Regions from separate parts of the Microbacterium sp. 1S1 genome, predicted to be linked through region 1. Evidence: riboswitches for the same ligand, from Rfam matches in the RefSeq annotation. Region 1 holds a riboswitch; the other holds the start of a gene.
The links. Region 1 has a riboswitch for thiamine pyrophosphate ahead of FY549_RS02875 (ECF transporter S component). Riboswitches for the same ligand answer to the same signal wherever they lie in the genome.
Positions count from the first base shown of each region.

Region 2: it holds a riboswitch for thiamine pyrophosphate, as region 1 does, so the genes downstream of both, thiM (hydroxyethylthiazole kinase) here and FY549_RS02875 (ECF transporter S component) in region 1, are expected to answer to the same signal.

Region 1 is NZ_CP043430.1:553,734-563,889, reverse strand. Features, by position in the region: gene FY549_RS16610 (ATP-binding cassette domain-containing protein) at 1-1,058, opposite strand, end outside; gene FY549_RS02895 (enoyl-CoA hydratase/isomerase family protein) at 1,169-2,230, shown strand; gene FY549_RS02890 (ABC transporter ATP-binding protein) at 2,446-4,173, shown strand; gene FY549_RS02885 (ABC transporter ATP-binding protein) at 4,170-6,500, shown strand; gene FY549_RS02880 (D-alanyl-D-alanine carboxypeptidase family protein) at 6,558-8,087, opposite strand; TPP riboswitch at 8,165-8,274, shown strand; gene FY549_RS02875 (ECF transporter S component) at 8,267-8,908, shown strand; gene FY549_RS02870 (ABC transporter ATP-binding protein) at 8,908-10,156, shown strand, end outside.
Region 2 is NZ_CP043430.1:3,176,198-3,186,353, forward strand. Features, by position in the region: gene argJ (bifunctional glutamate N-acetyltransferase/amino-acid acetyltransferase ArgJ) at 1-369, opposite strand, end outside; gene argC (N-acetyl-gamma-glutamyl-phosphate reductase) at 366-1,424, opposite strand; gene FY549_RS15345 (bifunctional hydroxymethylpyrimidine kinase/phosphomethylpyrimidine kinase) at 1,664-3,811, opposite strand; gene thiM (hydroxyethylthiazole kinase) at 3,808-4,656, opposite strand; TPP riboswitch at 4,647-4,740, opposite strand; gene FY549_RS15355 (NAD-dependent epimerase/dehydratase family protein) at 4,748-5,719, opposite strand; gene FY549_RS15360 (DUF402 domain-containing protein) at 5,961-6,680, opposite strand; partial or broken gene pheT (phenylalanine--tRNA ligase subunit beta) at 6,740-9,245, opposite strand; gene pheS (phenylalanine--tRNA ligase subunit alpha) at 9,245-10,156, opposite strand, start outside.

The sequences.
Region 1 (10,156 bases):
GCCGCCGCGTCGCCCGCGGTCTCTGCGCTCAGGTCGTCGGCGAGGGCCGCCGCACCGCCGGCTGCGAGAACGGAGACGGCAGCGCCGGCGGCCGCGTCGTCCGTCGTCGTGTCGGTCTCGGTCGAGACGCCCTCGGCCTCCTCGAGTGCGGGGGCCGTGTCGAACCGGCCGCCGCGCATCAGATCGATGAAGACGTCCTCCAGCGTCGGGCCTCGCTGCACGAGGGTGCTCAGGGCGATTCCGGCGTCCGCTGCGACGGCGCCCACCTTGCTCGCATCCGTCCCGCGGACGGTCAGACCGGAACGGAGCACCTCGATATCGAACCCGGCGGCGACGAGGGCCGTCGTGAGTCCCGGCCGGTCGACGGAGTCGACCACCACCGAGCCGCCGGACGGATCGGCCAGGGTCTCGATGCCGCTTGACAGTACGAGGCGTCCCTTGGAGAGCACGAGGACGTGGTCGGCGACCTGCTCGATCTCGCTGAGCACGTGCGACGACACCAGCACGGTGCGGCCTTCGTCGGCGAGACGACGCATCAGCAGGCGCATCCAGCGGATGCCTTCGGGGTCGAGACCGTTCGCCGGCTCGTCGAACACCAGGGCCCCCGGGTCACCGAGAAGAGCGTGGGCGACGCTGAGCCGCTGGCGCATGCCGAGCGAGAATCCGCCGATACGCGAGTCCGCCTGCCCTTCCAGGCCGACCAGGGAGATCACTTCGTCGACCCGCGCCAGACGGATGCCGTTGGCCTTGGCGGCGATGGTGAGCTGCCGGCTCGCGGTGCGGCGCGGGCGGTAGGCCGTCTCCTCCAACACCGAGCCGATCGTGCGCAGCGGCTGACGCAGTTCGGGATAGGCGACCCCGCCGATGGTGGCGGTGCCGGACGTGGCGCGCACCTGACCGAGCAGGATGCGCAGGGTCGTCGTCTTGCCCGCGCCGTTGGGTCCGAGGAAAGCGGTGACCGCACCGGGCTCGACGCGTGCGGAGAAGTCCGAGACGGCCGTCACCTCGTTGAAGCGCTTCGTCACATTCGTGAACTCGAGCACCTGTCCTTCGGGCATCCGGGACCTCTCGTTGCGGTGAACAGTTCCCCCTATCCTGCCGGAAAACCGCCCCAGAACCCGCATTTCGTGCGGAATCGGGCCTCGCGCGACGGGGTAGCCTGGCACCCGTGACCGATACCCCCGCCGCGTCCCGTGTCCTCATCCGCACCGAAGGAGCGCTCGGGCGGCTCACGCTCAACCGTCCGGAGGCGATCAACGCCCTCGACGAGGACATGATCGCGGAGATCACGCAGGCGCTCACCGCCTGGCGTGACGACTCCGACGTGCAGATCGTCCTGATCGACGGCGAAGGGGAACGCGGTCTGTGCGCGGGAGGAGACGTCCGCCGCCTGCACGCCCAGATCACGTCCGGCCACCCGGAGCAGTCCGCTGAGTTCTTCCGTGCGGAGTACGCGATGAACGCCATGATCGCGGAGCATCCGAAGCCTGTCGTCGCGCTCGCCGACGGCATCACCATGGGTGGCGGCATCGGTCTCGCCGGGCATGCCGCGATCCGCGTCGTCACCGAGCGCTCGAAACTCGCCATGCCGGAAACCCGGATCGGCTTCACCCCCGACGTCGGCGGTACCTGGCTGCTGGGGCGGGCGCCGGGACGGCTCGGCGAGTACTTCGGCCTCACGGGTGCGACGATGAACGGCGCGGACGCGGTCTACACCGGCTTCGCCGACCACTTCGTCCCGTCCGATCGCCTCGATGCACTGCGGGAGGCCCTGGCGTACCGCGCCGATCCGACGAGTCCCAGCGAGATCGTGCTGCTGTTCGACGAGACGCCGGAACCGTCGGCCCTCCCCGTCGCGCGGGCCTGGATCGACGAGGCGTTCGCGGCCCCGACCGTGCCCGAGATCCTGGAGCGGCTGCGCGGTGTCGGTACCGACGAAGCGGCTGCCGTCGCCGAGCTCCTCGACGGGCTGGCACCGACCGGCCTCGTCGTCACACTCGACGCGGTACGGGAGGCTCGCGGGATGGCTGGCCTGCGCGCCGCGCTCGAGGGCGAGTACCGCCGGGTGATGTGGTTCGTGAACGAGCATCCCGATCTCGTGGAGGGGATCCGTGCACAGCTCGTCGACAAGGACCGCAATCCGAAGTGGCAGCCCGCCTCTCTCGCCGAGCTCGAGGCGGATGCGGGGGCGCCGGCCCGCGTGTACGTGCCGCGGCCGGCACTGTTCTGACGGGGGCGCTCAGCTCTCCCCGGGCACGGAGCGCGTTCTTCGCCCGCGTGCAGAAAACCGCCGGTCGTGAGGTGAGTGGTTCGCTGTGAGCGAAGGTCCTCCCGGAGGGGGATCCGAATGTCGCCGCTTCGTGGCACCCTGTCGTATGGCCGGTCCTCGGTCGGCATCCGTCTGCCGGGAGACCCGCCGCCTCCTCCTTCCTAGAAAGTCCGCCTGTGCTGGGAAAACTCCTCCTCCGATATCTGTCTCGCTACAAGTGGCTCCTCGTCGCCGTGCTGGTCTTCCAGTTCGCCAGCGCGGCAGCCACCCTCTACCTGCCCCGCCTGAACGCCGACATCATCGACAAGGGCGTCGCGCAGGGCGACACCGCCTACATCTGGCGCACCGGCCTGTTCATGCTGGCCGTGTCGCTCGGCCAGATCGTCGCCTCGGTCATCGCGACCTTCTTCGCCGCCCGCGCCGCGATGGGTGCAGGGCGCGACATCCGTGCCGACGTGTTCGGCAAGGTCAGCGGCTTCTCCGAGCGCGAGGTCTCGCAATTCGGTGCGGGATCCCTCATCACCCGCAACACCAACGACGTGCAGCAGGTGCAGATGCTTGCGATGATGGGCGCGACGATGCTCGTCACCGCACCGCTGCTCGCGATCGGCGGCATCATCTTCGCCGTGCAGACCAATGCCGGGCTGAGCTGGCTGATCGCCGTCTCCGTACCGGTGCTCCTCCTCCTCGCGGCGCTCGTGATCGGTCGCATGGTGCCGCTGTTCCGCAGCTACCAGGGGAAACTCGACGCCGTGAACCGCGTGATGCGCGAGCAGCTCACGGGCGTGCGCGTGGTCCGCGCCTTCGTCCGCGAGCGCATCGAAGAGGAGCGGTTCCGTGGCGCGAACACGGACATCATGGTCGTCGGCCGTAAGGTCGGCTCCCTGTTCGTGCTGCTCTTCCCGCTCTTCATGCTCATCCTCAACGTGACCGTGGTGGCCGTCATCTGGTTCGGCGGCATCGAGGTCAACAACGGCACCGTGCAGGTGGGCACGCTCTTCGCCTTCATGCAGTACATCGGTCAGATCATGGGCGGCGTCATCATGGCGAGCTTCATGGCGATGATGATCCCGCGCGCCGCGGTCTCGGCCGAGCGCATCGGCGAGGTGCTGAACACGGAGTCGACGATGACCCGCCCGGCGGACGGCGTCACCGTCTTCCCGACGCCCGGCGCGGTCGCGTTCGATGACGTGGCGTTCACCTATCCCGGCGCCGACGCCCCCGTCCTCACCGGCATCAGCTTCGCCGCGGAACCGGGCGAGACCGTCGCGATCGTCGGCTCCACCGGGTCGGGCAAAACCACTCTCGTCTCGCTCATCCCTCGTCTGTTCGACGTGTCAGGCGGCTCGGTGCACGTCGGCGGCACGGACGTGCGCGAGGCCGATGTCGAGGCGCTGTGGGACAGCATCGGACTCGTGCCGCAGCGTCCGTTCCTCTTCACCGGTACCGTCGCGTCCAACCTGCGCTACGGCCGTGAGGATGCCACTGATGAGGAGCTCTGGCACGCGCTGGAGATCGCCCAGGGCCGCGACTTCGTGGAGGAGATGCCGGACGGACTCGACTCCCGCATCGCGCAGGGCGGCACCAACGTGTCGGGTGGTCAACGACAGCGCCTCGCCATCGCGAGGGCCATCGTGCATCGGCCGCAGGTGCTCGTGTTCGACGACTCCTTCTCGGCGCTCGACCTCACGACGGACGCGCGTCTGCGTCAGGCGCTCTGGCGGGAACTCCCGCACGTGACGAAGATCGTGGTCGCGCAGCGCGTCTCCACGATCACCGATGCCGACCGCATCGTGGTGCTCGAGGGCGGCACGATGGTGGGTGTCGGCACGCACGAGGAACTGTTGGAGACCAGCGCCACCTACCGAGAGATCGTCGAGTCGCAGCTGGGGGTGGACGCATGAGCGAGCAGAACCCTTCGACAAGCTCAGGGAACCAGGGCTCAGAGAACCAGGGCGCAAGCGCCCCGGGGCTGGGGGCCCAGGGGCCGAAGAGCCCGCGGCGACACGGACGGGGCACGGCCGCCGCTCCCACGGTCGAGCGCGAGCTCACCGCGGAAGAGCAGTACGAGGCGGAGCTCGCCGAGCAGGCTCGGCAGAACTCCGGCGACTGGGACAGCGTCGCACCGGGCAAGGCCGACAACTTCGGCAAGAGTTTCGCCCGCATGATCGGGCTGCTCAAGCCGTCCGCGGTCTGGTTCGTCTTCGTGTCGATCCTGGGGGCCATCGGTGTCGTGCTGACCGTGGCCGCACCGAAGGTGCTCGCCGAGGCGACGAACATCGTCTACCGCGGCTTCATCTCGATCCAGCTGGGTCAGCCCAACGGCGACTTCCCCGGCTTCCCGGCGGGAACGCCGCAGGATGTCGTCGTCGACGCGCTGCGCGACGCCGGGCAGACCGACTTCGCCAACCAGGTCGGAGCTCTCGGCGACTTCCGGGTCGGCGACGGCATCGACTTCGACGCCCTGCGCTGGGTGATCGCCGCGGTCCTCGCGATCTATGTGCTGGCCGCGTTCCTGAGTTGGCTGCAGGGCTACGTCATCAACGTCATCATGGTCCGCACGATGTGGCGCCTCCGTGAGGCCGTCGAGGCGAAGATCAACCGGCTGCCGCTGTCCTACTTCGACAAGGTGCAGCGCGGCGAGCTGATCTCTCGCGTGACGAACGACATCGACAACATCACGCAGACCATGCAGCAGTCGCTGTCGGGTGCCCTGACCGCCGTGCTGACGGTGATCGGCGTGCTGGTCATGATGTTCTCGATCTCCTGGCAGCTCGCCCTCGTCGCTCTCATCGCGCTGCCGCTCATGGCCGTCATCTTCGGCGTCATCGGGCCGCGCTCGCAGAAGGCCTTCGGAACGCAGTGGCGCAAGGTCGGCCGCCTCAACGCACGCGTCGAGGAGGCGTTCTCGGGCCACGCGCTCGTGAAGGTGTTCGGACGCGAGCAGGACGCCTTGGAGAAGTTCAAGGCCGAGAACGAGGAGCTGTTCCAGGCGAGCTTCAAGGCGCAGTTCCTCTCCGGCATCATCATGCCCGCGATGACCTTCGTCGGCAGCCTCACCTACGTGGGCATCGCGGTGCTCGGCGGCCTCATGGTCGCGAATGGGCAGCTGCGACTCGGCGACGTGCAGGCGTTCATCCAGTACTCGCAGCAGTTCACGCAGCCGCTCTCCGAGCTGGGCGGCATGGCCGCGGTCGTGCAGTCCGGTACGGCGTCGGCAGAGCGGGTGTTCGACCTGCTCGACGCCGACGAGCAGGAAGCCGACGACGCGCATGCCCCCGCGCTCCGCGAGGGAGAGGGTGTGATCGAGTTCGAGAACGTCTCCTTCTCGTACTCGCCGGAGCGTCCGCTCATCACGGATCTGTCGTTCCGGGTGGAGCCGGGGCAGACGGTGGCGATCGTCGGCCCCACGGGCGCCGGCAAGACGACGCTCGTCAACCTCATCATGCGGTTCTACGAGCTCAGCGGCGGACGGATCACGCTCGACGGTCAGGACATCTCGACCATCACGCGGGACGAGCTGCGGTCCCGGACCGGCATGGTGCTGCAGGACCCCTGGCTGTTCGCGGGGAGCATCCGCGAGAACATCCGCTACGGCCGCTCGACCGCGACGGACGAGGAGGTGTTGGCCGCGGCGAAGGCGACCTACGTCGACCGCTTCGTGCACGCGCTTCCCGAGGGGTACGACACCGTGCTCGACGAGGACGCCTCGAACGTGTCGGCCGGCGAGCGCCAGCTCATCACCATCGCGCGGGCCTTCGTCGCGCAGCCGTCGATCCTCATCCTGGACGAGGCGACGTCGGCGGTCGACACCCGCACCGAGCTGCTCCTGCAACACGCGATGGCCGCCCTGCGGCAAGGGCGGACCTCGTTCGTCATCGCACACCGGTTGTCGACCATCCGCGACGCCGACCTCATCCTCGTGATGGAGCACGGCGACATCGTCGAGAAGGGCACGCACGACGAGCTCATCGCGGCCCAGGGCGCGTACTGGCGGCTGTACCAGTCGCAGTTCGAGCAGGCGGCGACCGACCTCGACGCGGAAGCCGCTCTGACCGGATCGTCGCCGGTGGTCGTGACCGGCGACGCGGACGGGGAGGCCAGCGCCCAGCAGCAGGCGGCCGATGCGGTCGCCGGAGCCGCCGTCGGAGCGCAGGTCCCGGCGGCGGAGACAGCAGCCGCCAAGGCGCTCCTCGACGACGGTGCGGACGGCTCCACGTCCCGCGCCTGACCACGTCATCGACGACGCCCCGCTCCGGATCCGGAGCGGGGCGTCGTGCGTCAGGGCTCAGTCGTCGTCGGCAATGCCGAGAAGCTCGAGTGGATGGGTCAACCGCCACCAAGGACTCGGGCCGTCGAGGTCCTCTTCGAGAACGAGCGCGGTCTCCGTGGTGTCGACAGGGCCGGCCGTGGTGAGCGTACCGACAGTCGCCTTCGCTTCGCGCTCCTCGCCGAGATCGAACGTCGCGGTCGCGGTCGCGCTCGCGCCGTTCCATAGGACGACATCCGCGTCCTCGCCCGCGACGACGTCGACGCTCTCACCCCACAGGGTGTCGACGCTCCCGACGACCGTGCCCGCAGGGACGGCCGGGCCCTGAGCCTGCAGGGCTGCCTCGGTCTGCGCGAACAGGGCGCGGGTGAGGGCGAGACGCGCCTCGTCGTCCTCCTGGTTCAGTGCGGCGGCGTAGAGGCGAACCGTCGAGTCGCCGATGGTGACGTCTTTCGCGGTCAGCAGGTTCCATCCGACGAGAGTGCCCGTCTTGATGCCTACGACACCGGGGTCGGCGAGCATCCCGTTCGTGTTCTCGACGACGCCGGCTCCGGGCAGCTCGACAGACGGGGTGCCCACGATCTCCGCGAACACCGGGTTGCGCATCGCCAGGTCGCCCAGTGCGATCAGCGCCTCCGGCGTGGCGACGTTGCGCTCGTCGAACCCGGACGGCGTGACCACGGTGATCCCGGAGAGCCCTCGCTCGCCGAGCCAGACCTTCGCGGCGTCGGCGAACTCCCGGTTCGAGCCCCAGATCTCCGACGCCAGTCGATCGATGTAGTTGTTTGCCGACCCGAGCAGCGTGCCCTGGAGGAGCTGATACTCCGTCAGCACGCCGCCCACGGGCACATCGAGCGCGGACTGATTGGCGATCCGATAGTCCCAGTAGCGGACGCTGTCGGCGTACGTGAAGGAGAACTCCGGGCCCTGCTCGCCCGGGGCGAGTGGCAGCCGGTCCAGAACCATGAGGCTGCTGACGACCTTCGTGATGCTCGCGATGCTCACCGGCGCCGTGGTGGACGCGGCGGTGGTCATGCCGGCGATCCCCACGGCACCGTCACCGACCGCGGGCCAGGCGAGGGCCGCGGTGGGCGCGGCGACGGGAGTGAACTCGACCGCCTGCACAGTCGGCGCGACCTCGTGCAGGGGCCAGAGCAGCGTGGTGCCCGCGTAGGAGGCGACGAGTCCGACCAGCACCCCGAGGGGGACGAGCAGCCCAGGGCCGGCGATGGCGGGACGCAGCGTGGCGTCTTGCAGCAGCCCGGTCGCCTGCTCACGCTCGGGTGAGGCGTCGAAAGCGGGAACCGATGACCCCGCGGCGACGCTCGCCGGATCGACCCATGTCAGCGCAGTCGCTGGCGCTGAAGCATCGGCCCAGGTGACCGGCCCCGTGGGGGAGGGTTCGGCCGCAGAGGAACCGTCGGCCACGGCGGCATGCCTCTCCGGCACATCGCCGGCGGACACCGAAGAACCCGGAGCGGAGTCCTCTGGCCGCGCGTCGACGTCGATGCCGCCGGACGCCTCTTCAGGGGGATCGGAAGCGGTCACTCGCTTACGGTACCGAATCCGGCCCGGAATGCGCCGTGCACGGCTCGGGACGCGCGGTCGGATGGCGGTAGGATCGACAGCACAACCACGGGAGTCCGGCGAGCCGGGCTGAGAGGGAGCGAATCGCGCTTCGACCGTCGAACCTGATCTGGGTCATGCCAGCGCAGGGAGGAGTTCACATGAGTACGTCCACGTCCGCATCCCCGTCGGCGAAGACCACGGCCGCACCGACGCGCAGCTATCTGCGCTGGCGCGTCGTCGACATCGTCGTCGCCAGCGTGCTCGGCGTCGCCGCCGGCCTGATCTTCCTGGCATGGAACGTCGGATACCTCGGCCCGAAGGCCCTGCTCGAGCCGCTGCTCCCCGGCCTCCAGGGGCTCCTCGACGGCCCCTGGCTGTTCGCCGGAGTGCTCGGCGGACTCATCATCCGCAAGGCGGGCGCCGCGATCTACGTCGAGCTGCTGGCGGCCGTCGTGTCGGCACTCATCGGCAATCAGTGGGGCGGGTTCCTCACGCTCGAGGCGGGACTCGTGCAGGGCCTCGGCGCCGAGCTGATCTTCCTGCTGTTCTTCTACCGCCGCTGGTCGTTGCCCGTCGCGATCCTCGCCGGCGCCGGCGCGGCGCTCGCGGGCGGCATCAACAACCTCGTCCTCTGGTACGCCGGCTCCGGTCCCGCCTTCACCGCGATCTACCTCGCGAGCACCGTGATCTCGGGAGCCGTCATCGCCGGCGCGCTCTCCTGGGTGCTCGCCAGGGGCATCGCGGCGACGGGCGCCCTCGACCGCTTCGGTTCCGGGCGCGAGGCACGCGTCCGCGTCTGATGGCGACGGAGCAGGTCGCGCCTGCCGCCGTCGAGGCCAGAGGCTGGGGGTGGCGGCACGCGAGCCGCCTGGCCTGGGCGCTGCGCGACGTCTCATTCCGCATCGAACCCGGAGAGCGCGTGCTCGTGCTCGGGGCGTCCGGAGCGGGGAAATCCACTCTGCTGCACGGGCTCGCCGGCGTGCTCGGTGGCGAAGACGAGGGTGAGAGCGCGGGCGAGTTGCTCGTCGACGGCGAGCCCGCGGTGGCGACGCGCGGGCGAGCGGGGCTCGTCCTGCAGGATCCCGACTCCCAGGTGATCCTCGCCCGCGCGGGCGACGACGTCGCATTCGGCTGCGAGAACCTCGGGGTGCCGCGCGCGGAGATCTGGCCGCGCGTGGAGGAGTCCCTGGCGGCCGTGGGGCTCGAACTTGCGCTCGGTCACCCCACGAAGGCGCTGTCCGGCGGGCAGAAGCAGCGCCTCGCTCTGGCCGGCATGCTCGCGATGCGACCCGGCCTCGTGCTGCTGGACGAGCCGACGGCGAACCTCGATCCCGAGGGCGTGCGCGAGGTCAGGGACGCGGTCGAGCGGATGCTCACCGCGCACCCGGCGACCCTCGTGGTCGTGGAGCACCGGCTCGAGGTGTGGCTGCCGCTGCTCACCCGGGTCATCGTGCTCGGCGCCGGAGGGGTGATCGCGGACGGCCCTCCCGCCGACGTGCTCGGTGCCCAGGGGGAGCGCCTGGCGGCGGATGGCGTCTGGGTCCCCGGCCGTCCTCCCGCGGAGCCACCGGCGCCGGGCATCGCGTCCGGAGACGTGCTGCTGTCGGCGCGCGAACTCGCCGTCGCGCGAGTGAAGGCTCGCCCGGTGGCGCACGGTGTCGACCTGGACGTGCGTGCGGGCGAGGCCGTCGCGATCACCGGTCCCAACGGCGCGGGCAAGTCCACGTTGGGCCTGACGCTCGCCGGCCTCCTCCCTCCCGCGGACGGGGCCGTGACCGCCGCGCCCGCGCTCGCACAGGGGGCCGATCCATTCCCGATCCGGTGGGCCTCCCGCGAACTGCTCACGCGGATCGGCATGGTGTTCCAGGAGCCGGAGCACCAGCTCCTCGCGAAGACCGTGCGGGACGAGCTCGCGGTCGGGCCACGGGCGCTGGGCGTCCCGGAAGACGAGGTCGCGGCGCGTGTCGACGACCTGCTCGCGCGCCTGCGGCTGGCCCATCTGGCTGCCGCGAATCCGTACACGCTCTCCGGAGGGGAGAAGCGTCGTC
Region 2 (10,156 bases), 780 kb from region 1:
GACCTTCTCGCGGAAGACCTCGTCGCCCGTCCCGATGAGCCCGGTGGAGCAGACCAGCACGTCGCCCGCGCTGATGTCGAGCAGCTCGGCCGCCCTCTCCGCGGTCTGATGCGTGGTCTGGAACCCGAAGCTCCCGGTGAAGCAGTTCGCGCCGCCGGAGTTGAGGACGACGGCCTCGACCACCCGGTCGGCCACGGCCTGCTGGGACCAGATGATGGGGTTGGCCTTGGCACGGTTGCTCGTGAAGACGGCAGCGCCGACCTTGCGGGGACCGCGGTTCACCACGACGGCGACATCGGGCTTGCCGGTGGACTTGAGTCCGGCGGCGACTCCGGCCGCCTCGAATCCTGCGGGGGCGGTGACGCTCACGGGGCGACTCCGTTCACTGAGAGGGCGCGGGACTCCGGAAGCCCCAGCGCGATGTTCATGGACTGGACGGCAGCTCCGGCGGTGCCCTTGGCGAGGTTGTCGACGGCCGTGACCACGGTCACCCGGTTCGCCGCGCGATCGATCGCGAGACCGATGAGGGCCGTGTTCGCCCCGAGCACGTCGGCGGTGCGGGGGAAGCTTCCCTCGGGGAGCAGCTGGACGAAGGTCTCGTCGCCGTAGGCGCTCTCCCATGCCTGGCGGATCTCGGCGTCGCTCACACCGTCCGCGATCGGCGCCGTGGAGGTGGCGAGGATGCCGCGCGACATCGGAACGAGGACCGGCGTGAAGGAGATCCGGATGTCCGGGGTCCCTGATCCCGTCGAAAGCGCTGCGGCCAGGGCCTGGCGGATCTCGGGGATGTGCCGGTGGGTGCCCCCGACCGCGTACGGGTTCGCGGAGCCGAGGATCTCGGAGGCCAGGAGGTTCGTCTTCAGGCTCTTACCAGCCCCGGACGGGCCCACGGCCAGCACCGAGACGATGTCGCTCGGATCGATGACACCGGCCGCGACGCCGGGCGCCAGGCTCAGGCTCACGGTGGAGGCGTTGCACCCGGGCGCGGCGATCCGGGTCGCGCCGCGGAGCGCCTCACGCTGCTTGGCACCGCCGACGAGGAGTTCGGGCACGCCGTAGGTCCACGGTTCGTGGAACGATCCGCCGTAGAACGTGTCCCATTCCGCTGACGACGTGAGCCGGTGGTCGGCGCCGGCGTCGATCACGAGCGGAGTGTCGCCGAGGGCGTCCGTGTACTGCCCGGACTGGCCGTGCGGAAGAGCGAGGAACACGATGTCGTGTCCCGCGAGGATCTCCGGCGTGGTGTCCTGCAGCGTGAGGTGGGCGAGGGAGCGGAGGTGCGGCTGGTGGGCGACCAGGGGCTGTCCGGCGTTCGAGTGCGCCGTGACGGTGCGGATCTCGACGTCGGGGTGATCGGCCAGGAGGCGCAGGATCTCGCCGCCTGCGTAGCCGGAGGCGCCGGAGACGGCGACGGAATACGTCATGCTTCTACCTTAACGGTCGGGTCCTCGACGATCTCGGGACCGGGGGCGGGGCCGGAGGCGGCGACACCAGCACTCGACCGCCGCGCGGACGCAGGCAGAAGGGCGGGGTCGCCTAGGATCGGCGGCCGCGACGTCGGCGCACGGCGATGACGCTCGGGACGAGCGTCGAAGGAGCGGTGGCGACCGAAGGCATGCGGCGACGATAGCGCGAGCGCGTTCGGCACCGCAAATCCGCCCCGTCATACGTCGGCGCGGGCAGACGGCGCGGCGAAGAAGGCGTGTTCGTGCGCGCTCGAGGTGAGGAAGGCTCGCCGCATCCGTTCCCGGCCGGCGCCGTCGGCCCTCGCGGCCGCGTCGGTGACGTACGCGACGGCGCGCCGGGTGGCATCCGCGAAGCCGGGATCCGCGTAGGTCGCCAGCCACGACGCGTAGGGGTGCCGGGGGTCGCGGGGCGCCGCGCCGAACGCCCCCGCGTGGAGCCGCTCCCCCAGGTCGGTGTAGAGCCAGAAGCACGGCAGCACGGCCGCGATCAGCGCGGCATAGTCGCCGCCGAACGCGACGGCTCGCAGATGGTCGAGGTAGGCGACCGTGGCCGGGGCGGGCTCGGCGGCGAAGGTGGCGTCGCTCAGCCCGGTCTCCGCCGTCAGCCACGACGCGTGCAACTCCAGTTCTCCGCGGATCGCGCCGTGGGCGGCATCCGCCCAGAAGGCCTGCTCCGCCGGAGTGGGGGCGAGACGTGACGCCTCCGCGAGCACCCGGGCGTACTCGCGGAGGTACAGCGCGTCCTGTGCGAGGTAGAAGAGGAAGGCGTCACGGTCGAGCGTCCCCTCGGCCAGGCCGCGGATGAAAGGCAGCGCATCGATGTCGGAGCGGATCGCGGCGGTCTCGTCCCACCACGCCGCGGCCACCTCCTCCGCCGTCGGGCGGGTCTCGACGCCCCCGCGAACCCAGAGCCCCGCGAAGTGATGAATCGGGCCATGACCCTGACCGACCGCCAGGTCGTCCGCTGCACGCAGCGACTCCCGCAGCCACGCGCGCGCGGCGCGGACCGCGGTGGTGGGGTCGTCGCCCGTGGCCAGCCTGGTGGCGAGAGCCGCGGACAGCGAGCAGCCGGTCCCGTGCGTGTGCTCGGTCCGGATGCGCGCCCCGGGGAACTCCGCGTGCGTACCGGCTGCCGTGTCGATCAGGGCGTCGGGAGCCTCATCCCCCGGCAGGTGACCGCCCTTCACGAGCACCGCGGTCCCCGTGTCCGCCGACAGCTCGTGCGCGGCGGCGAGCGCGTCCGCCCAGTCCGCCACCTCGCGGCCGACGAGGACCGCGAGCTCGGCGAGGTTCGGGGTGACCACGGTCGCCAGGGACAGCAGACCCCGCAGCTCCCGCTCCGCCTCCGGATGGAGCAACCGGTCGCCCGAGGTCGCGATCATCACGGGATCCAGCACGACGATCGGAGGCTGCGCCGCCGTCAGCCACGCCGCGACCGTCCGGATCACCTCGACGTCCGCGAGCATGCCGATCTTCACGGCGTCGATACGGATGTCGTCGGCGACGGCGTCGAGCTGCGCTCGCAGGAACCGGGCCGGAGGTACGTGCACGTCGCGGACGCCCTGCGTGTTCTGGGCGGTCAGCGCCGTGAGAGCCGCCATGCCGTAGCCGCCGTTCGCGGCGATCGCCTTGAGGTCGGCCTGGATGCCGGCACCGCCGGACGGATCGCTGCCGGCGATGCTGAGCACGTGCGGCACCGCGCGCCCGAGCCACTGCCGACGGAAGGCGGCGGCTGCGGCCCGAGGGTCGTCCGCCGCACAGAGCGCCGAGACCACCGCGATCCCGGCCGCGCCGGCCTCGCGCAGCGCCGCCGTGTCGTCGAGATCCACCCCGCCGATGGCGACGCACGGCAGCGGACTGCGCGCAGCGAACGCGGCGAAGCCGTCGATGCCGAGCGGGGCCGGGTGGTCGGGCTTCGTGCGCGTGGGACGGATGACGCCGACTCCGAGGTAGTCCACGGTTCCCGGTGGCAGCGCGTTCACGGCGTCGAGGTGGGCGGAGGTGTTCGCCGTCAGCCCGATCAGTGCTTCCGCGCCGAGGAGCTCCCGCGCGCGAAGGACGGAGGCGTCCGTCTGACCCAGGTGCACACCGTCCACCCGGGCGCCGCGGCGACGAGCCTCGACGGCCGCATCGAGGCGATCGTTCACCACGAGCAGCGCGCGCCCGCCGATGACCTCGGACAGGGCGAGGAGCTGATCGACGGTCTCCCCGTCCGTCGCCTCCTTGTCGCGCAGCTGCACGACGCGGACGCCACCCGCGACGGCCTCCCGGACGGTCTCGACCACTCCGCGTGCGCCGCACAGCGACCGATCGGTGACGAGGGAGAGGGACAGGTCGGCGATCATCGCGTCTCCTCCTCGACGCGAGCGCGGGCGCGCAGATCCGCCGGGCTCACAGCGGACAGGGCGTCGAGCAGTCCGACGGCGAAGCTTCCCGGTCCGCGGGAGCTCTCCGCCGCCCGCTCGGCCGCCACCGTGTAGACGAGCGTCGCCGCGGCCACCGCGGTCAACGCGTCCGTCTCGGTGCCGGAAGCCGCTCCGAGGAACGCCGCCATCACGGCCCCCAACGCGCAGCCGCCGCCGGTCACCCGCGTGAGCAGCTCGTGCCCGTTGGCGATGCGGATCACCCTCTCCCCGTCCGTGAGGAGGTCGACCGGGCCGGAGACGGCAACCACGGAACCGTGTCTGTCCGCGAGCTCGCGGGCGGCCGCAGCGGCCGCCTCGGTGTCGTCCGTCGCGTCGACGCCGCGGCCGCCACTGCTGTGTCCCGCCAGCGCGAGGATCTCGGACGCGTTGCCGCGGATGGCGGTGGGACGCTGCGCGGCCAGCTCATGCGCGAGCGCCGTCCGCACCGGGAGGGTGCCGATCGCGACGGGATCGAGCACCCAGGGCGTGCCGCCGGCAAGCGCTCCGGCCACCGCCTCCCGGCTGGCCTCGCGTTGCTCCGGGGTCGGCGTCCCGAGATTGACGAGGAGCCCCGAGGCGGCACCGGCGAACGGCTCGGCCTCGCCGACGATGTCGACCATGGCCGGCGCTGCCCCGAGCGCGAGGAGCACGTTGGCGGTGAACCCCGTCACGACGGCGTTCGTGATGCAGTGCGTCAACGGCGGCGCAGCTCGGACCTCCTCCCGGAGCCTTCCCGCCGTGGCGGCGAGGTCGAAGACGGATTCCGGACGCACAGGATCGCTCATTGCGACATCCCTTCGCTAGTACGAACTAGATCAGGTTCGACGGGTGTGATCTCAGCCGCGGATGCGGCACCCCGTGTCACTGCCTCGCAGTCTAGCGAGCGAGGGCATCGAGCAGCGCCCGCTCCTCCGTCCGCGTGAGTCCAGCGCGGCGCTCCCGGTCCGCACCCCGTTCGCGCTCGTCCGCCACGACGCGTTCCGCCGTCTCGTCGAGGGGCCGCAGCCTGCCTCCGCTGCGCCGGTACCGCGCGTTCGAGCGGGTCATGAATCCGCTCATCTCGGACGGCAGCCACAGCGGCAGCGAGCGAGGCCCGGCCCAGTACGCGACGCTTTCCGTGACGAGGAACTCCTCTGAGGCGACGACGACCGGCCCGGTGTGCCCCGCGGCCGCGCGCACGGTCCGCAGCACGTCCTCCAGGTCGCGCACGTCTCCGATCGCGTTCACGGCACCGGTGACGGTGGCGGACAGGACGAAGGCGGCGACGTCCTCGACATCGATGACCTGTGCCGCGCGCCCCTCGAGCGGCGGGAGCAGCACCGGCTCGTCCAGGGCCCGGAGAAACGCCGCCGCCCAGTAGCCGAAGCGATCGCTCGGGTCGCCGTCGCCGACGATGAGGCCGGGACGGACGATGAGTGCGCGGTCGCCGATGCCCTCCTGCACGGCATCCTCCGCCGCGACCTTCTGCCGCGCGTAGTCGTCCTCCTCGCCCGGCTGCGCCGCCGGGTGCCGCGGGGCCGACTCGTCGGTCCCGACCGTCTCGTCGTCGCGGTACACCGACATCGATGAGATGTACGTCCACCGGGCGGCGTGGTCGGCGAGTGCGCGGACGGCTGCGGCGACGTGATCGACGCGGGAGGAGACGTCGACGACGTGGTCCCAGTCGGTGCGCGAGACGACGTCGTAGGCGGCCTCCGCGTCGCGGTCCGCCAGCACGAGGGTCGCTCCCGGCGGTGCCGGCCGACCGCCGCGGGCCAGGCAGGTCACCGACGCCCCCGCTCCCAGTGCGTGCGCGGCGATACGCCCCGACAGCCACCCGGTTCCCCCGAGGATCAGCACATCCGTCATGTGCCCATGTCATCAGGATCGACGACGCGGGGGAAGGGCCTCCGCTCAGAGCGGAGCGGCACGACCGGCCATCACGCGAGTACAGGCCACCACGCGAGCACAGGCCCCCATGCGAGCACAGGCCACCACGCGACGACAGGCCACCACGCGACGACAGGCAGTCGGCGCCGCTGTCGCCTGCTGGCGCGCGAACGCCTGTCGCCGCACAGCCTCGGCGCCGTCGCGGAAGGCCCCGAAGCGGTCAGGGGACCACGATCTCGTCGAGGCCGTCCAACACCGGGATCGTCCACGACGGATCGGGTCGCCAGTCGATCCACTCCCGATCGAACGGCCAGTCGCCGGCGTGGAACGACGCAATCGCCGCAACCGCGTGCCGCTCGATCTGCCCGGCCTGCGCGGCGGTCAGCCGTCCCTGGTCCACGGCGGCGACCAGCTCGTCCTCGTCCTTCATCGCCACGTGCCCGTCCTGTGCGATCTCGACATCGAGGACGTGATCGGAGGTGTAGGTGGCGCCGTCGGTGCGCAGGTGCGCGTTCTCGAGGTTGACGTACCAGCCCGCGAAGTCCCACGCCGTCCCGGTGGCCGCGCTCCAGAACAGCCAGACCGACCATGGCACTCCCGCGGGCGCGATGCGCAGGATGCCGTTGCCCCACCACTCCTCGATGATGCGGCGCCGGGGCTCCCGCCACCGCCGATCGAGCGGGACGGTCCGGATGCGCTCCCCGTTGCGCGTGCCCTGGCCCTCCTGCCGCGTTCCGGCGGCGAGCCACGCGACGAGACCGCGCTCATCGTCACGGACGACGCGCATGGGGGTGACGGTCGCCGCCTCCCCCGTGGTCCACCCCGGCTTGCGGTAGTGCCAGTCGAGCTGTGCTCCCGGTTCGAGGAACGGCCCCTCCCCGAGTGATCGCGCTCCGGCGGGGACCGAGGGCGGCGTGGGCTGCAGGACGAGGCTCGTCATCCGGCCACGTTATCGCGAGAGCGCACGGCTTCCCTGAACGGGGCCGTGCGCTCTCCCGATCAGTCGCGGAGGGCGGCGCCGAAGCGCTCCGCGGCCACGGCGACGCCCGCCAGCTTCGCCGCGGAGGCCTGCCGCGGCGGTCAGCGTGCGGTCGTCGGCGCGGAAGCGCAGGGCGAATGTCAGCGACTTCGATCCCTCGGGCACGCCCTCGCCGCGGTAGTCGTCCACGAGCCGGACGGACTCCAGCAGTGCGCCGGCGCCCTCGACGAGAGCCGCGCGGACCTCGCCCGCCGGCACCTCGGCCGGCAGCGTGAGCGAGACATCCTGCGTCGCCGCTGGGAACGTGGAGAGCGATGCCGCCACGATGCGCCTTCCGGCGAGGGTGAGCAGACGGTCGAGGTCGATCTCCAGCACGGTGGCGCGACCCGGCAGATCGGCCTCCTCCGCGACGGCGGGATGCAGCTCTCCGACGTAGCCGACCTCCTCACCGTCCGCGACCAGCGCACCGGTGCGTCCGGGGTGGAGCGCCGCGCGCTGCGTCTGCACGACGTCGATCTCGATGCCCGCGGCGGCCCCGATGACGCGGACCGCGTCGAGCGCCTCGACGAGTCCGGCGGCCTCGGCGGCACGTCCCGGCTGACGCGGCGACACGTTGCCCGTCAGCAGCACCGCGACGTGGCGCTCCTGCGGCGGGATGGAGGCGTCGAGCTCGGCGAGCACCTCGTCGGACGGCCGGACGCCGAGCGGCGGGACCTCCGCGGTGCCGTACTCCACACCGGGCTCCGGGACGAACACGGCCCCGGCCTCGAAAAGCGCCAGATCCGTGAGCCCGCGCGAGATGTTGCGGTGCGCGGTCTGCAGCAGGCCCGGGATGAGCGTGCGCCGCAGGAACGGCACCTGTCCGTCGAGCGGATTCGCGAGGCGGATGCTGGGCAGGTGCTCCCCCGAGGCCGAACCGTGCAGATCGTTCTGCGCCTCGGTCGTGAACGGGAACGCCGGGGTTTCGACGAACCCGGCGGCCGCGAGGGCGTTCGCCACGCGGCGACGCCCCTGCTGGTGCGCCGTGAGGCCGCGGCCGGAGGGCGGCGTCGGCAGCACCGAGGGGATGCGGTCGAGCCCGTGGATGCGGGCGACCTCCTCGGCGAGTGTCCACTTGTCGGTCAGGTCGGGGCGCCAGGTCGGCGGAATGACGGTCCACCCGCTCTCCGCCGCGGAGACCTCGGCCCCGATCGTCGTGAGCGCGCCCGTGATCTCGTCGTCGGTGTAGTCGACGCCGATCAGCCCCTGCACGAAGCCGCGCGGAAGCTCGATCTCGGCGACGAAGACTTCGGCGAAGAGAGCGCCGCCCTCCTCCGTGAGCGTGCCACCCGCGAGCTCGACCATGAGGTCGGCGGCACGTCGGGCTGCGACGAACGGGATCAGGGGGTCCACGCCGCGCTCGAAGCGCTTGGAGGCCTCGCTCGGGAGCTTGTGCCGGCGAGCCGTCCGGGCGATGGTCGTCGCGTCGAAGGTCGCCGCCTCGATGAGGACGTTCCGCGTGGTGTCGCTCATCTCGGTGGTGCCACCGCCCATGACGCCGGCGAGGCCGATGGGTCCGGAGTCGTCGGTGATGAGGAGGTCCTCGACGTGGAGGTTCCGCTCCACGCCGTCGAGGGTGGTCATCTTCTCCCCCGACGTCGCGCGACGGACGGTGATGCCGCCCGTGAGCTTGTCGAGGTCGTAGCCGTGCAACGGCTGACCGAGCTCGAGCATGACGTAGTTCGTGATGTCGATGAGCACACCCAGCGACCGCATGCCGGCGAGGCTCAGGCGCGCGATCATCCACGGCGGGGTGGGCCGCGACGGATCGACGTCGCGCACCACACGGGTGACGAACTCGCTCGCACCGACCTTGCCCCGCACCGGCGCCCGGTCGTCCACCACGGCCGTGTGGCCGGAGCCGGGCTGCAGTTCGGCGAAGTCTCGCTCGGCGGGGTCGCGGAACGCCGCGCCGGTGGCGTGCGCGTACTCGCGGGCGACGCCGCGCACCGAGAACGCGTAACCGCGGTCCGGCGTCACGTTGATCTCCACCGCCACGTCGTCGAGGCCCAGCAGCGCGATCGCGTCGGTGCCCACGGGCGCATCGATGCCGAGGTCCGACAGCACGACGATGCCGTTGTGCTCATCCCCGAGCCCCAGCTCGCGCGCCGAGGCGATCATGCCGTCGGACACATGGCCGTAGGTCTTGCGGGCGGCGATGGGGAACGGGCCAGGCAGGACAGCGCCGGGCAGGGTCACGACGACCTTGTCTCCGACGACGAAGTTGTGCGCGCCGCACACGATCCCGCGGACGCCGCCGTGCTCGGGACCGACGTCCACCTGACACCAGTTGATCGTCTTGCCGTTCGACTGGGGTTCCGGCTCGAGCGAGACGACCTGGCCGACCACCACGGGACCCGTGATGTCGAATCGGTGCACGTCCTCCTCCTCGAACCCGACGGTCACGAGAGCCGCGAGGACATCCTCGGGCGTGGCATCCGCTGCCAGATCGACGTACTCACGCAGCCACGAAAGCGGGACGCGCATCACACCACCATCCCGTACTGCTCGCTGAAACGGACATCGCCCTCGGCCATGTCGCGCATGTCCTGCACATCGCTGCGGAACATCAGACCGCGCTCGATGCCCATGCCGAACGCGAAGCCGCTGTACACCTCGGGGTCGATCCCGGCCGCGCGCAGCACGTTGGGATTGACCATGCCGCAGCCACCCCACTCGATCCAGCGCGCGCCGCCCTTGAAGGTCGGGTGCCACAGATCGAGCTCGGCGGAAGGCTCGGTGAAGGGGAAGTAGTTGGTGCGGAAACGGGTCTTGGCCTCCGGGCCGAAGAGCTGCTTCGCGAAGTGGTCGAGGGTGCCCTTGAGGTGCGCCATCGTGATGCCCTTGTCGACGACCAGACCCTCGAACTGCGTGAAGACCGGGAGGTGCGTGGCGTCGAACTCGTCGGTGCGGTACACGCGACCGGGGCACAGCACGTAGATGGGGACCTCGCGGTCGAGCATCGACCGCACCTGCACCGGGCTCGTGTGCGTGCGCATGACGAGGTGGCGAGAGGTCGGGTCCACGTAGAAGGTGTCCTGCTCCTGGCGGGCAGGGTGGTCGACGTCGAAGTTCAGGGCGTCGAAGTTGAACCACTCGTGCTCGAGCTCCGGCCCCTCCGCGATCTCCCATCCCATGCCGACGAAGATGTCCTCGACGTGGTCCTGAAGGAGGGCGAGCGGGTGCCGAGCGCCCACGCGCGTCCGCGACGGGACGGCGGTGATGTCGACGCGCTCGGCCTCGAGGCGCGCGGCGACCTCGGCCGCGGCCAGCTCGGCCTCCTTCGCGGCGAGTGCCTGGTTCACACGACCGCGGCCCTGACCGACGAGCTTGCCGAACGTGGCCTTGTTCTCGGGGGCGACCTGACGCATCGAGGCGTTCAGGATCGCGAGCGGCGA